Regions from separate parts of the Paenibacillus liaoningensis genome, predicted to be linked through region 1. Evidence: riboswitches for the same ligand, from Rfam matches in the RefSeq annotation. Region 1 holds a riboswitch; the other holds the start of a gene.
The links. A riboswitch is a leader RNA that binds a small molecule or an ion and turns the genes downstream of it on or off. The one in region 1 is predicted to bind cyclic di-AMP.

Region 2: it holds a riboswitch for cyclic di-AMP, as region 1 does, so the genes downstream of both, AC6B99_RS32010 (resuscitation-promoting factor) here and AC6B99_RS27400 (C40 family peptidase) in region 1, are expected to answer to the same signal.

The regions. Positions count from the first base shown of each region.
Region 1 is NZ_JCAALU010000020.1:69,776-74,903, forward strand. It holds gene AC6B99_RS27385 (aminotransferase class I/II-fold pyridoxal phosphate-dependent enzyme) at 1-1,152, shown strand, start outside; gene AC6B99_RS27390 (GNAT family N-acetyltransferase) at 1,227-1,757, opposite strand; gene AC6B99_RS27395 (FAD-binding domain-containing protein) at 1,757-2,848, opposite strand; gene AC6B99_RS27400 (C40 family peptidase) at 2,936-3,406, opposite strand; cyclic di-AMP (ydaO/yuaA leader) riboswitch at 3,408-3,579, opposite strand; gene AC6B99_RS27405 (hypothetical protein) at 4,009-4,824, opposite strand; gene AC6B99_RS27410 (M1 family aminopeptidase) at 4,840-5,128, opposite strand, start outside.
Region 2 is NZ_JCAALU010000031.1:9,471-14,598, reverse strand. It holds gene rsmA (16S rRNA (adenine(1518)-N(6)/adenine(1519)-N(6))-dimethyltransferase RsmA) at 1-558, opposite strand, end outside; gene rnmV (ribonuclease M5) at 568-1,116, opposite strand; gene AC6B99_RS32010 (resuscitation-promoting factor) at 1,449-2,594, opposite strand; cyclic di-AMP (ydaO/yuaA leader) riboswitch at 2,840-3,047, opposite strand; gene AC6B99_RS32005 (TatD family hydrolase) at 3,232-4,005, opposite strand; gene AC6B99_RS32000 (HD domain-containing protein) at 4,122-5,128, opposite strand, start outside.

The sequences.
Region 1 (5,128 bases):
ATTCGCAAGTTTTTCGATATGGCCGGGCAGGATGAAAATATGATTTCGCTGGGCGTGGGCGAGCCGGATTTTGCAACACCGGAGCGCGTGCGCGCCGCGTGCATACGAGCGCTGGAAAGCGGTCAGACGATGTACACGCCGAATGCCGGACTCATGGAGCTGCGCGAGGAAATCGCCCGTTATTTGGCGAGCAGCTTTGAATTAAATTATGAGCCGAAGGATGAGATTCTCGTGACGGTGGGCAGCAGCGAGGCGATTGATCTGGCGATGAGAACCTTGATTTGTTCGGGCGACGAGGTGCTGATCCCGGTTCCAAGCTATATCGCTTATTCGCCCATTGTAGCGCTGCAGGGCGGCAGTATTGTAAACGTTGAGACGCATGAGCATGAGCAATTCAAACTAACGGCACAATCGCTGCGGGAAAAAATCACCCCGCGCTCCAAGGTGCTGCTGATCAACTATCCGAACAATCCAACGGGTGCGGTCATGTCCTATGAGGATTGGCTCCCCATTGCTGAGCTGGTGAAGGTGCATAATCTGATCGTCGTATCCGATGAGGTATACGCGGAGCTGACTTATGAAAGCCAGCATGTGAGCATCGCATCGCTGCCTGGCATGCAGGAGCGGACGATCGTCATAAATGGCTTCTCGAAAGCTTTTGCCATGACAGGCTGGCGTATTGGTTATGCCTGCGGCCCTGTGGAAATTATTTCGCAAATGCTGAAAATTCATCAATACACAGCAATGTGCGCGCCTATTATGGGACAGATTGCTGCTCTGGAATCGCTGCGCAGCGGATTGGCAGACAAGGATCTAATGAAGGAGGCTTACAAGCAGCGCAGGGCGATGTTCGTGGGCGGCTTGCAGCAGCTTGGGCTTTCCTGCCATATGCCGGAAGGGGCGTTTTATGCTTTTCCATCCATCGCCCATACGGGACTAAGCTCGGAGCAGTTCGCCTTCAAGCTCATGAAGGAAGCGGGCGTGGCCGTTGTGCCAGGGCATGTTTTTGGACCAGGCGGTGAAGGGCGCATCCGCTGCTCCTATTCGGTATCATCAGCAAAGCTGTCGGAGGCTTTGGAGCGAATGGGCTGCTACATGAGCCAGACGAGGCAGGCTGACCCGTTGCAGCAGTTGGAGCGGGTCGGCGGTTGATGGGAACGGAGCGGAAAGGGCTAAGGAAGGGCTAGGAAAGGAAGCGGAAAGGAAGAGGAGGGGGGAGAGAGACGCTAGGCTTCTTCCCCTCCTCCGTAAACCATGCAATGAAATTCCGCCGCGCCTTGCGGTGTCGGGCGGATATACGTGTCGGTAATGCGGAAGCCTGCCTTCTCGTATACACGAATAGCACGTGCATTCCAGGTCAGCACCTCCAAATCCAGCTCGCTGTTTGGAGCGCGGCGGCGAGCCTCCTCTACCAGCAGCGCAACAAAGGCGGTGCCTGAGCCCCTGCTGCAAAGCTGTGGGTGAAGACCCAATCCAAGCCGCAGCACTTCATCCCCCAGCGGGAAAAACTGTGCAAAACCAGCGAGCTCCCCGCGATCGTCTAAAATAGCAGCATATTGCCTCTGGCGCAGCTCGGGATCACCGAACTCCATTTCGGCTTGCTCCATAACCTCCCATGCGGGCCATTGATAGATGCCGTAAGGCGGCTCATACCGCCAATCGCACAACTGCCGGGCATGGGATGCATCCATTGCGGCAACCTTCCAGCCAAATGGCGGCTGGGCGCCAGCAGGTGCAGCATTTGCTTTTGTCATCATTATACAATCTCCTTATAAACCTCAATCGCGCGGGCGCGTGAAGCTTTCAAATCAACGATGGCATGCGGCTGCGGCAGGTGGATTCGCTTATCAGGCAGATGGGCAAGCTCCGGCAGCCAGCGTCTAATGTAAGTGCCGCCCGGATCATGTGTTGCGGACTGCGTAGCCGGATTCATAATGCGAAAATATGGCGCGGCGTCGTAGCCGAGTGACGAGCTCCAAAGCCAGCCGCCTCGGTTCAGTGTATGATCATAATCGGCGAGCTGGCGGCGGAAATACTGCTCGCCCAACGTAAATGGGCATAACAGATTTTTCGTCAAAAACATGGCGGTAACCATCCGCAGCCGATTCGGCATTTCCCCCGTTTCATTTAGCTGCTTCATAGCGGCGTCAATAACAGGAATGCCCGTTTTTCCTTCGCTCCATGCCTCGAAATGCTGATCGCTTAGCGCAGATAAATCAAACTTCTGCTCATATCGGTAGAAGTCCTCATTGTATTTTCCTTGATATAGAAAAAAATCCCGCCATGCCAGCTGTCTAATCCACGCCTCGGCTCCAAACTGCTGCTGCGCCGCTTCGTAGGCTTGCCGTGCTGACAGCGCTCCCGTATTCAAATAACGCGCCAAATGGCTCGTCTGGTCGTCCGCAAACTGGTCGCGGCCGCCTTCATAGCCAGACAGGCGTTGATTTAGAAATTGCTCCAGCACCTCGGCTGCATGGCTCGCGTGGGATTGGCCGCGCCCGGCTGAGTCATCTATCTGCTGAAAGGCTGCCGCAGCCAGATGCTCCCGCGGAAGACTGAAGCGCTCTGCCATGCTGGCATCTATATTTTTCAGCGTATTAAGCTGCTGCAGTGTTGTCTCGCCCGCAGGGGAATAGTGGCTCTGCATAAAGGCTTGCCACATGCGGTAAAACGGCGTAAATACCTTGTAAGGCTCACTGCGCCGAGAAAACGTATGGAGCTCCTCCAAATCGGCCAGCGGCGCATCGTCGAGCGTCATCCAGCGGCGTCCCGCTGCGCGTACAACCTGCTGAATACCGTGGTCGCGTGCCCTTGCATAAGGCGTTGCCAGAAAACAGCAAAGCCGCAAGCTATTTGTCCGAAGACAAACAACTGCGGCTTTGCTGATTGAGACAGCAGCTTTTCGTTATGTAAGCGAAAAAAGCGTGGCCTGGCTCTATTGCTCGCTTGCGTACTTGTCGTAAGCGTCTTGGCTCATAACGCGTGTAGCTGATACGTAACGATCAGCATAATAAGACTCGCTAAGTTTGCTAATAATAACGCCTCTGCTCGAGGAAGCATGTGCAAACTTTCCATCGCCTACGTAAATACCAACGTGGGAGATGCCTTTGCCGCTCGTGTTGAAGAATACGAGATCGCCAGCGATCAGGTCACTCTTCTTCACTTCACTGCCATCGTTCGATTGGGCTTGGGAAGTACGGGAAAGATCGATGCCCATTTTGTCGAAAACATACTTCGTAAAACCGGAGCAGTCGAAGCCTTTCGTAGTCGTTCCGCCGCTTTGGTACGGTGTGCCGATCAGATCAGCGATAACACCATCCATCTTCGAACTCGCGAACACGCTGCCTGCTTGGAAAGCAAGCATTAATACAAGACCAACGAGTAGTGCAGTAACCTTCTTCAAAATTTGAAACTCCTTCCGGTGCCGACGAGGTTAGCTGTGGGGTTCGGTTGTGAAGGTTCCCTATGATTTCCAAGACACTTGAATCAAGCCGTCCAAGCATCGAAATCAATTCACCCAAAGTGGTTCCCCCGTATTTCTATACCTTTGCGGTATAAAAAATTAGGCTGGTTTAATTTTGCTCTGCGCTAATAATTCGTTTTTTTCATGTGATTTCCTTCTATATGAATGAATTTCTAATAATTCTCATGTAACCTTTTGGCTCAATTTTGCGTTAAAACAAGTTTCTTGCCTAATAAATGTTCGATCTATCGCCGTTCTTGGGCAAAAAAACATTTTGTCAGTTTATATGAGAAATAGGCAGCTAATATGCTATGAATCGTGTGAATAGGCAAGAATTATAGCGTAAAATGAAGATTTAGAGAGTTTGAGCTAGGTCGCCATATAGGCTGGGAAGTAAATGGAGGCTTTACCTGCAGGTGCAGGATAACGGCAAAAAACCGATTTCGGCCTTTTGGCCGCAATCGGTTTTTTTATGAGAAGGGCTTTAGAAAAATGAGAATACTAAATGAGAATTAGGTGGGGTTGCCCTCATTTTTCTAAGGGTCTCAGCTCTGCTTTGATTGCAGGCAATCGTATTGGGCAGCGAGCGTCCATACTTTTAACAAGGTGCGCAGCAGATGATAGGCTTGATGCATGATGAGTGCCAGCATGCCTGCCCAAGCATAGGAAAGCCCAGACACAGCGAGCGAAGCGGCAACAGCCAGCAGCCACATCAGCAGAGAGAGGCCGGCATAAGGGAAAAGATTTCGGAGCGCATGGCTGAGCCAGCGCAAGGAGCCCGTGCCGGAGGCGGCGCCGAACTGCATAGCGAGCAGCAGCAGGTGAACGAGGAAGCTCCATAGCAGCCAGCCGCCAAAGCCCGGCAGCGTGCCTTGCAGCAGCTCGCCCAGCGAATGGCCCTCCATAAGCAGCTTGAAGGCGCGAGGCAGCAGGAACCAGCCGGGTGCGAAAATAAGCAGCGTGCGCAGCCAATAGAGCAGCGTCACGGGCTTCCAAGCTTTGCGAATGCCTTGAAGAAACTGTGTTTCACCTGTTTCGCCCATATGATGCAGCGAGTAGAGCAGCCCCGCATTGAACAGCGGCGTCAGCAGCATGCGGGCAGCGAACAAGCCGCCCAGAAGCCACAAATAAGGATTGATCAAATCCGTCTTCGTCAATTGAAACTGGGCCTCGCTGAAGAATAGCGACACGGCCGAGTCAGACGGATGCTGGAGCGGAAAGCGCCGCAGCAGCGGCAGTACAGTCATATCAACAAAACGGTAAAGGAAAAATCCCCATAATAGCTGGTAAAGGAATAACAGAATGACGATATAGAAATGGCGGATAGCGAGCCGCCAGCCTTGCTTCATATGCTGCTTCATTTTTCAACCTCCTCTCTACCAGCCTACGGATCCGAGCAAGCCTTCGATGAGCTTCGTCAGGCCGAGGCTCCATCGAATGCGCGACTGCTCGGGCACTTCTGCGCGCATAAAATTGTTAATATGCTTGTTGTCCAGCACATTGCTGTTTTTCGGGTCAACCGCCACCCAGGCAAGCGGAGCAGCATGCACAACCTTGTACTGGATATGCGACTCGGCGGCATCCCATGTTTTCGAAATCTTTTCGCCGTCGGTAAAGGAGAATACGAGCGGGATTGGCCCATTTTGCCCGCCATTGCGCTTAATC
Region 2 (5,128 bases), on a different contig from region 1:
CAGGCTGCCATATTCCTTGCCGCCTGGCTTTGCTGCCATCCGCTGCGCGACTTCCTTCTGGATCATGACGACGATGTTTTCCAGCGGCAGGCGCTCTTCCAGCAGCTTCATCAAAATCGGCGTCGTCACATAGTAAGGAAGGTTCGCCACGACGCTAACGCCCGTTACGCCGCTGAAGCGCTCTTCGAACAGCTGCTTCAGGTCGAGCTTAAGCACATCGCCGTGCACAATGCCCACATTCGCTTCGCCTTCGAAAATATCATGCAAAATCGGAATGAGCCGATTGTCGATTTCAACAGCCGTTACCGTTCCCGCAACTGCAGCAAGGCGCTGCGTCAATGCTCCGATACCAGGGCCGATCTCAAGCGCGCCTTTTGTCTCGTCAAGCTCAGCTGCGCTGACAATATTGTTTAAAATATTTTGGTCGATGAGAAAGTTTTGTCCCAAGCTCTTCTTAAAGGAGAACCCGTACTTCGCAATAATTTCCTTTGTTCGTTTAGGCGTAGCTACCTCTGCGGCCTTAACTGCGCCTTTATTCAAGCTTTGTTGCTCCGTCATACGCCTTCGTCACCCCTGTTCCTGTTGTTCCATGGCTTGCAGCGCCTTCTCAAACTCTTCGCGCGTAATGCAGAAGCTCGTGCAGCGCTTGTAGAACTGCTTCCCGTTCGCATAGCCGATCCCCAGCAGCTTGCCTATAACCAGCCGCCGCTTTGCCGCTTCTTCATGCACAATTAAGCCAGCTGCCATCAGATCGTCCCATGTAATGGCCCCGACGCTCTCAGCCGTTTCTGTACGCAGCTCCGAGAGCGCCTGCCTAATCGCATCAGGCGCCGCATTCTCAATGCCGATATCCCCTTTATAGGAGGCCAGCTCCTGCGGTAAAAAAGCATGCTTGCAGCCCGGCACACGCTGAGCGACAATTTTACGAATACGCTCTCCTGCATGATCCGGATCTGTAAATATAATAACGCCACGGCGCTCCTGTGCCAGCGCGATGCGCCGCAGCACATCCTCGCCAATGGCCGATCCATTCGTCTCAATCGTATCGGCTTCAACGGCCCGCTTAATCGCTACCGTATCCTCTTTGCCTTCTACTACAATCATTTCCTTGATCACATCGAACAATCCTTTCACAAAGGGAAACTTATCTTGGATATTCGTTCAAGCGTAAACGGCTGTCGCCGTCCTTTGGCGGCAAAGCTGCCGTTTCGCGGTGAAATATAAGCTGATTATAAATGTGAAACTTATCAATCTTATATTTCAGAAAAAATGGGCGATTGCTGCAACAACAACCCGCTCATTCACGTCTGTTTTATTATAACCCCAATTGGCCATTCAAGCGAATCTGACGCAAACAAAAAGAAGAGGCAAGGCCTCTTCCGCATCCTGTCATATTTAGCTTATGATTGCGATAAACTAGAGCACAATCCATAAAGAACTACCACTAATTAGCTAAGCGATGGCTTGTTAGGACCAATCACATAAACGGTAAATCCTTTTTTCTTACCAAATTTATTAGCTTGCTTCTCACTGTCAAAATAAACATCGATCTTATTGCCCTTGATCGCACTTCCGGTATCTTCAGCACGGCGGAAACCAATGCCCTCGATATACACCCACCAACCGAGTGGAATGATATCCGGGTCAACGGCAATTGTCCGTCCTTCCGATACTTTAGCGCCAGAGGCCGTAATTCCGTAGTCCGGGTGCCCTTCGCTCTTGCCCGTTGATGCTAAGCCAGCTGAATAGGCCGTCAATGTGACGTTGCTGAGCACTTTTTTGGATGTGAGCGTTGTGCCGTCTACCGTTACATTGTTGCTGGTTGTCGCTGTCGACAGCACAGTAACTTTAGGCTCCGGCTTTTTCGTACCGACTGCAACGACCTGATTGACCGCAACCGTTTCGACTACCTTGTCTACCACTTTCTTGGAGACAAGTACGCCATCTTCAAACTGCTTCTCAATTTTGATCGTTACGACGCCTTCTTTGCCCGTCTGCACAACCTTCTCCTTGCCTACTTCCAGGTTCGGATCTTCCTTCTTCACAATGGTGAACGGTGTTGTGCTGGACGACTTGCCTAGCTTCGTATCGACGCGAATGACTGTTACGGTCATATCCGCGCTGACGCCCGAGCCAAGCGAAGGTAATACTTTATCATCATCTTCAACAGGAATATTTAATTTCTTTATCGCTGCCTGCACGGTTTTCTCTGTCGTGTACACCGTTGATGTTTTGCCATCAGCTTTTACAAGTAGCGGTACCGCATGCTTAATTTCAAAGCGGTCCCCATCCTTTACTGCCGTATTCAGAGGTACAGATACCTCGTCATGCGGGCCAATTGTAATAGCTTGTTCATCCAGTAGGCGTTGCAGGACCCATTGTTTCGTTGAAACAACGGTTTCTTGTCCATTCACTACTACGGATACGCTTTTGTCAGCCGATCCGTACAACAACACCAAAAACATGAAAGTCATAGCGATTGAGATCGTAGTACTCAAAAGAATCAAACGCAAGTTTTCACGCTTCCATCGCAATGCGAAAGACATGCTGGATGATCGTTTCCCATGGGTCTCACTTGCTTGAATAATGCCCACTTCATCGGTCCTCCTTCATAGCCCCGCCGTCGAATTACGCATGATACCATTGACGCGACTATAGTATATTGGCGTGCTTCTAGCACGCTCCAGTATATTTCCTCTGCAACCTCCTAGATTTACCCTATGACGACGATTTACCCAATATTCAAAAATAAAAAGAAAGCCCGTCGACAGAGGATCTGTTTCGTGGCTTCCCGGGAACGTCAAAATAGACTATTCAGGAATGGTGGATGCACGAGGTTGATCACTCTCTATAAACGCTTACGAGGTTAGCTGTCGGGTTCGGGCAAGAGAGCTGCCCTATCGTCGGAAGAATGCTCATGGCAATCCCCGCCAAATTCACCCCTAGAAGAAATTCAGGTGCGCGTGCAATGTGATCCGCAAATTCCTCACAGCATCGTGCATGGTTCCCCCGCTCTCCAAAGTTCGAAGATTAAGCGCAAACTGGAAATCCAATACAAAAATTTAAAGCTCTGAAATGAATCATACCTTCATCGGAGCCTAATTGTAAAGATCAGATAAAAACCGATTTAAGCGAAATTTTAGGATATTTACGGAAAAGAGAGTCTATTTCAGCATGAAAAATTAGTTTTATCGCCGGAAAGGTCACTTATTCTCGTTTTTAAAGCCGTTTTTACACAATTCCGAAACATTTTTTACCGTTTTCGGTCGTTAAATTGGCGATTTCGGCCACCGATTTTCCTAATATTTCTGCTGCCGCTTCCGCAACGAGCGACACATAAGACGTCTCATTTCGTTTCCCTCGGAATGGATGAGGGGTCAAATATGGGGCATCCGTTTCGATCAAAATTCGGTCACTCGGAACCATCGCAAGCACCTCTTTTGGCACCCTTGCATTTTTGAATGTAAGCGGTCCCCCGAACGATATATAGAAGTTCATATCGAGGCATTTTTGAGCCGTTTCTGGACTGCCGGAAAAGCAATGCATAATGCCGCCAACCTCAGAAGCATTTTCCTCCTTCAGCAGCTTGACAATATCCTCATGGGCATCGCGATTATGAATAATAATTGGTTTTTTCAACTTCTTGGCTAAGCGAATTTGCTCGCGAAATACGCGATGCTGGACGTCTTTTGGGGACGTATCCCAATGGTAATCCAGTCCGATTTCGCCAATGGCTACCACTTTAGGATGAGAGCAAAGCTCTTCAATCCATCCCAGATCCTCCGGCAGCATATCGATGCTGTCAACGGGGTGCCAGCCAACTGCTGCATATATAAAATCATATTTTTCTGCCAGCGCAAGTGTTGTTGGAATCGTTTCCCGATTGAATCCAATATTAACCATTAAATCCACCCCTGCCGCACGCGCTCTTTCGATAACAGCTTCGCGGTCTTCGTCAAAATGCGGGGAGTCCAAATGGGTGTGTGTGTCGAATAAAGAAATCATAATTGAGCAAGCTCCTTCTATATTATAGTCTATGGTGAAACGGTCGAAAGCCGTCCTTTGGCGGCGCGTTTCAGTCCGAGAAATATAGAGAAAGTATGGCAAAATCATATACTTTCCTATATTTTAAATAACATTCGTACTTTATCGCTTAATTGATCAGCGGCAGCGCGCAGCTTCTCTTCCGGATAATACAAATGGGACTGGCCCTGATGAAGTCCAGTAATGGAACGAATGATGTCAGATTTCGTGGAAATTTCACTGACAGCCTCGTAGCTATCCATTAACAAAATCGGCGTCTTTTCTTCTTTTCCGCCTTTTTTCGTATCAGGCTGATACACATCATACGGTTGATCAAATGGAAAATCAATTTCCATATGGTAATCCGGGTTCAACCCGATCGCTGCAAATTGTTGTCTTACTTCATTAAAGAGGCCAATATCCGGTTTATCCAACATGATGTATTTATAGAGGCGACGCGTCAAAAAACGATCACATAGCTCCGCCAGCAGTTCATCGCCTTCGTCGCTCCATTCTATAAAGGCTGTCTGCAAATACGCCTCATCCAGCTTCAAATATTGTTTAACCCCAATTGTCCCGTCAAGCAGCCGTTTCAGCGGCTCCGGCATCCAACCAAATGTGTACCCACCCTCATAAAGCTCCTTCGCTCTGCGAAATATTTGTCTAAGGATGATTTCCGAGCTTCTCGTAACCGGATGGAAATAAATTTGCCAATACATTTGATAGCGGGACATCAAATAATGCTCTACGGCGTGCATGCCGCTTTCTTTAACAACAATCCTTCCATTAATAGGACGGAGCACACGCAGAATACGCTCCAGATCAAAGTTGCCATAATTGACCCCTGTGAAATAAGCATCCCTCAATAAATAGTCCATTCGGTCCGCATCAAGCTGACTGGAAATCAAGCCGCTAACAATTGGATTCGGATATGTCTTATTAATAACAGCAGTGACATGTTCAGGAAAGTCGTCTGCTACATTTCGTAGTATACGATTGACCTCGGTGTCCTCAAGCAAAATGCTGCAGGTCCACTGCTCGTGATGCGTATCGAATACTTGTTCCAGCGAATGGGAAAATGGCCCATGACCAACGTCATGCAGCA